2 regions of the Scytonema hankhaensis NUACC26 genome follow, and region 1 is predicted to be linked to the other one. Evidence: predicted binding sites of a transcription regulator. Region 1 holds the regulator's gene; the other holds the start of a gene.
The links. The regulator NtcA, encoded in region 1, controls nitrogen genes in cyanobacteria. The targets are predictions, from matches to a motif close to TNTGTANNNNNNNNTACANA.
Positions count from the first base shown of each region.

Region 1 (3,167 bases):
ACGGTTTAATCTATAGGTTACCCAGTTGACTCTCAATAATAACATTGACCAATGACCAGTGACCACCTGACCAGTAACCACCTGACCAGTGACCACCTGACCAGTGACCACCTGACCAGTGAATAACGGAGAGGTATTGAGCGTTAATCATTTCCTCAATCGCCAATCACCAATCGTCAATTATCCAGTTAGGGGTCAGAGCCATTTGCCAATAACCAATCTCTAATGGTAAATACACAATTAAGTAGCTTTATACCAATCAAGGTAACCATCCTATTGACTAATCACTGGTCAGGTGGTCACTGTTCACTGTTCACTGTTTTTTACATACCCATGATTTCGTATCCTGCATCGACGTACAGGACTTGTCCGGTAATTCCGCTAGACAAGTCGCTACACAAAAAAGCGGCTGCATTGCCTACTTCCAGTTGCGTGACAGTGCGTTTTAATGGCGCGACTTGCTCAACATGGTGAATCATGTCCAAAATGCCTCCTACCGCACTAGAGGCGAGAGTACGAATGGGACCTGCGGATATGGCGTTTACCCGAATATTGGCAGAACCCATTTCAGCCGCAAGGTAGCGCACGCAAGCTTCTAATCCTGCTTTGGCAACTCCCATGACATTATAGTTGGGAATTGCTCGTACACCGCCCAGGTAAGAGAGAGTAACAATACTTCCTCCCTCAGTCATCAATGGTTTAGCGATCCCTGCTAGCTGTACTAGAGAGTAAGTACTTACCTCCATCGCCAACTTAAAGCCAGAACGAGAGGTTTTGCTGAAGTCTCCGCTCAAGTCATCTTTACTGGCAAAGGCGAGGCAATGAATGAGGATATCTAGCTTACCCCATTTTTGCTGGATTTCTTCAAAGGTTGACTTAACCTGCTCGTCGTTTTGGACATCACAAGGAAGAAACAAGCTGGGGTTGAGGGATTCTACCAGTTCTGCAACTTTCTTTTCCATTTTGCCTTTTTCATCTGGTAAGTAAGTGATTCCCAGATCGGCTCCTGCTTTATGCAGTTGTTGGGCGATCCCCCAAGCGATGGAGCGGTTGTTTGCAATTCCTGTTACAATAGCTTTTTTTCCTGTCAGGTCAAGCATATTAATTCTTAATGAGAACTTTCTTGCTTGAGCATACTAGAATCTGACGCTAGTTGTCTGGAGTTTTGAGCAGTATTAGTAAATATCATGCTCCGGGTACCTGTTAGCTACCAGAAAATTGTTACTGGAAGCTTCGGGGAATCTCAATATATCTTCGGTTTTTTGCTAAAAAACTGTTTTGTAAAAACTTTTGTAATCAACTATTAAAAAGTACTAGATCTAAACAGGAAAAATTATGTATCATGATGAACAATTAACTATGAGCACCAGAGGATAAGTATAGGAAAGAACAGAAAGGTTGACAATGTGTTCTTGATTTTTCAGGTGTATTCTTAGGGAATTAGTTTTATTTTTTCCGGCATTGGGTAGGGGAAGGGAGATGATGACACAAGATAAGGCCCTAGCAAATGTTTTTCGTCAGATGGCAACAGGAGCGTTTCCTCCTGTTGTAGAGACGTTTGAACGCAATAAAACCATCTTTTTCCCCGGCGATCCTGCCGAACGAGTTTATTTCTTATTGAAAGGTGCCGTTAAACTCTCCAGGGTGTACGAGGCAGGAGAAGAAATAACCGTAGCGCTACTTCGGGAAAATAGTGTTTTTGGCGTTTTGTCCTTGCTAACGGGAAACAAATCAGATAGGTTTTACCATGCAGTGGCTTTTACACCTGTTGAATTACTATCAGCTCCAATCGAACAGGTGGAGCAAGCACTCAAGGAAAACCCAGAATTGTCGATGTTAATGCTGCGCGGACTGTCTTCGCGAATTTTACAAACAGAGATGATGATTGAAACGCTAGCTCACCGAGATATGGGTTCGCGATTGGTGAGTTTTTTATTAATTCTCTGTCGTGATTTTGGCGTTCCTTGTGCTGATGGAATCACAATTGACTTGAAGCTATCCCATCAGGCAATAGCGGAAGCAATTGGTTCGACTCGCGTTACCGTTACTAGGCTACTAGGTGACTTGCGCGAGAAAAAGATGATTTCCATTCATAAGAAAAAGATTACTGTCCACAAGCCCGTTACTTTAAGTCGGCAATTTACCTAAAAGGCAGAAGGCAGAAGTTAGAAGGCAGAAGGCACGCCTCCTTTTCTCTTCTGCCCTCTGCCTTTCGACAGTGTAGAATGAGGAAGATAACAAAACAAATGCTTCAGAACTCAGCACTTTCCTCTAATTTCTCCACAGATGATGGCTTGAAGTAGTAGGCTGTATCTGGAAGGATTTCGTCGGTAGCTAAAAGATGACCACCGGGTACATCCTGATATTGGCAATATTAATCTTGGGAGGCGCGATCGCCACAGTGGGAGACCGGATTGGCACCCGAGTTGGCAAAGCGCGGCTCTCACTGTTCAACCTACGTCCCAAAAACACGGCAGTACTAGTCACTATTTTGACAGGAACTTTAGTCTCGGCATCAACTCTGGCAATTTTATTTGCTGCTGACGAAGGGTTACGCAAAGGAGTGTTTGAGTTAGAGGACATACAAAAAGACCTTCGACGCAAGCGCGAAAGTCTTGAATCCACAACTCAACAACTGGATATTACCCGGAAAGAACTCGAGCAAGCTAGAAAAGAACAACAAGAGAAAGAAGAACGCTTGCAAAAAACCAATGAGTCCTTAAAGGAGGCAAATACAAAACAACAAGCCACGCAAAATCAACTGAATAGCACGACAGAACAACTCAGCCGCACTCTGAGCCAACAAGCTCAAATTCAAGCTCAACTTCAAAATACCGAAACCCAACTCGATCGAGTTGTTACACGCTACAAACAAACTGTAGCAGAACTGAAAAACGTTGATGTTGAGAAAAAAAAGCTCCTGGCAGAAGTAGAAAAACTGAAGATAGGGCGGCAAAAATTGTTTGCTGAGGCAAAAAGAGCCATCGCCCAAGCTCAAGAAGCAATTGACAAGCGCGATCGCGAATTGGCTAACCGACAAGAGGTCATCGAACAGCGAGACAAAAAAATCAATGACTTAGATCGCCTGATTCAAGAACGCAACCAAGCGATTGCAGAACGAGAAAAAGTCATTGCTCAAAGGGAATCTCGCCTCAAAGATCTCGAAA
Region 1 is NZ_BAACAP010000227.1:27,622-30,788, forward strand. Features, by position in the region: gene ACKTT2_RS33340 (hypothetical protein) at 11-151, opposite strand; gene fabI (enoyl-ACP reductase FabI) at 324-1,100, opposite strand; gene ntcA (global nitrogen regulator NtcA) at 1,480-2,148, shown strand; gene ACKTT2_RS33355 (DUF3084 family protein) at 2,342-3,167, shown strand, end outside.

Region 2 (3,167 bases), on a different contig from region 1:
AAGGAACTTTCGCCAATTCTTCAGGAGAAAGTTCGTAAATATTTTTATCCAAAGGTTGACCGGGGTCAATCTTATTCTTGATACCATCTATCCCAGCGCATAACATAGCAGCAAATGCTAGATATGGGTTAGAAGTCGCATCAGGACAGCGGAACTCCAAGCGCTTAGCTTTGGGGTTAGTACCAGATAATGGAATCCGAATAGAAGCAGAACGGTTACCTTGAGAGTAAGCCAAGTTTACAGGTGCTTCATAACCAGGTACTAAGCGCTTGTAAGAGTTGGTGGTGGGGTTAGTGATTGCGAGTAATGCAGGTGCGTGTTTGAGAATACCGCCGATGTAGTGCAGCGCCATCTCACTCAAGCCAGCATACTTGTCTCCAGCAAACAGAGGTTGACCATCTTTCCAAATGGATTGGTGGGTGTGCATACCAGATCCGTTGTCTTGGAAGACTGGCTTAGGCATGAAGGTAACAGTTTTACCGTATTTCTTGGCAACGTTCTTGATGACGTACTTATAAGTCAACAACCAATCGGCGGCTTCAATCAACTTTCCAAAACGGAAACCCAATTCGCACTGACCGCCAGTAGCAACTTCGTGGTGGTGCTTTTCGATTGGCACTCCGCACTTTGCCATGGTAAGCAGCATTTCTGTCCGCATATCTTGTGAGGTATCCGTAGGCGCAACTGGGAAGTAACCCTCTTTGTAGCGGGGTTTATAACCCAAGTTAGGACCTTCTTCTTTACCGGAATTCCAACGACCTTCTACCGAGTCTACATAGTAGTAGCCAGAGTGCTGGTTTTGATCGAAGCGAACATCATCAAAAATGAAAAATTCAGCTTCCGGACCAAAGAACGCTGTATCACCAAGACCAGTTGTCACGAGATAGTCAACTGCTTTCTGGGCAATAACGCGAGGACAACGGCTGTACCATTCACCCGTGCGAGGTTCCTTAATGCTACAGATAACACTAAGGGTTGGTTCTTGCATGAAAGGGTCGATCCAGGCAGTGTTTGGATCGAGTACCATTGCCATGTCCGATTCGTTGATGGCTTTCCAACCCCGGATACTAGAACCGTCGAAAGGTACGCCGTCCGTGAAGGAAGATTCATCGATTTGGTTTTGGTAAAGCGTCAAGTGCTGCCAAATCCCCGGCATATCGATGAATTTCAGATCGATCATCTGAATGTTGTTATCCTGAATCATCTTCAGGACTTCTTGTGGGGTTGTCATGGTTACTCCTTAAGCTGCCAATTTATCAATAGTAAAACCAATAAAACCAGAGTGTTCAACGTTTGCTGAAGAAAGCTCGCTAACTGCAAATCCATCAGACCCCTGAAATATCCTAGAAACAGGACATTATTGGATTTTGTACTTTTTACTACAAAATGCCATTAAGAAGCATGACATTTAATTTTTATTTAAATAATGGGGACTGGGGACTAGGGACTGGGGACTGGGAAAAAGTAATTCCCAATCGCCAATCCCCATTCCCTATTGGGTCAACTTTGGCATAGAATCCATAAATAGCGCATAGATTGTTTTTGTGCTGTGGCTTCTTTTAATAAGTGGCGCAAAAAGATACCGATTGCGAACAGCAATCAGATAAATATCAAACCATAATAGGATTGATTGGGAGAAAAAGGAATGCGGGATGCAGTAACTAGCTTAATTAAAAATTATGACGTTGCTGGACGGTATTTTGACCGGAATGCGATCGACAACCTCAAGTCGTATTTTGAAAGTGGAACAGCACGGGTTCAGGCTGCTGCGTCTATCAACTCAAATGCGGCGTCCATTGTCAAGCAGGCTGGCTCTAAATTATTTGAAGAACAACCTGAGTTGATTCGTCCGGGTGGCAATGCTTACACAACTCGTCGTTATGCAGCTTGTCTCCGCGATATGGATTACTACCTTCGCTATGCTACCTATGCTCTCGTAGCGGGTAGTATGGATGTTCTAGATGAGCGCGTGCTGCAAGGGTTACGGGAAACTTATAATTCCTTGGGAGTTCCCATTGGTCCTACTGTTCGCGGTATTCAGATTATGAAGGATATTATAAAGGAGCAAGTCGCTGCAACCGGTGTGAGCGATACTACCTTTTTAGATGAGCCGTTCGACTATATGACTAGAGAGTTGAGCGAAAAAGATCTCTAATCAGTGAGCAGTGACCAGTGACCAGTGACCATTGGAAAGCAAGTTGCTGCTGCTAAATTGGTAACTAGCGATCGCTTATCAGATAATTTTTGATAAACGATCGCTAGTTACTGATTGTTGTATACAGAAGGATACTAGAGAACGCTTGGCTAAGCAAAGACTTGATGTTTTATTGGTAGAACGTGCTTTATGCTCGTCCCGTGCTTTAGCTCAACGCCTCATTCAAGCAGGGGAAGTTCGGGTTAATGGTGTTCTGGTTGACAAAGCTGGTACGGAAGTTGATGTTTCTGCTCAAATTCAGATCGAAGAGCGATCGCGTTTTGTTTCTAGAGGTGGGGAAAAGTTAGCCAAGGCAATAGAATTTTTTGCCATTGCTGTAGAAGGACGGATTTGTTTGGATGGGGGCATTTCTACAGGGGGTTTTACTGATTGTTTGCTGCAAGCAGGTGCAAAACGAGTTTATGGGGTTGATGTTGGCTACGGACAAGTTGATTGGCGCTTGCGAAACGATCCGCGAGTTATTTTGAAGGAACGTACAAATTTACGACACTTGACATTAGAGAAATTGTATGGTGATAACAAAGTTGCCGATTTAGCAGTGGTGGATGTGTCGTTTATTTCATTAACTAAGATTTTGGCTGCTTTGTGGCAATTACTCCTATACCCTCGCGAACTCGTTTTGTTGGTAAAGCCTCAGTTTGAGGTGGGAAAAGACCGTGTTGGGAAAAAGGGTGTTGTGCGCGACCCTAAAGACCATGCAAATGCCATATTTCAAGTGCTGCAAACAGCTCAAGAGTTGGGATGGCAATACAAAGGTTTAACTTGGTCGCCGATTACCGGACCAGCAGGCAATATTGAGTACTTGTTGTGGTTGGGAATGGAAAGCGAAACTCAACCGCTCGATTTAGAAAGTATTCAGCAAATAACACATTCAGCAAATGCGACTCTCTCGTAAACACATTCACAAGAAGGATGGGTACAGCTATGCATTCTAAGATATTTGGACTCCAGT
Region 2 is NZ_BAACAP010000236.1:95,078-98,244, reverse strand. Features, by position in the region: gene glnA (type I glutamate--ammonia ligase) at 1-1,231, opposite strand, end outside; gene apcB (allophycocyanin subunit beta) at 1,646-2,155, shown strand; gene ACKTT2_RS38205 (TlyA family RNA methyltransferase) at 2,301-3,110, shown strand.
Region 2: the regulator NtcA is predicted to act here: its motif matches at 1,367-1,386, upstream of glnA (type I glutamate--ammonia ligase).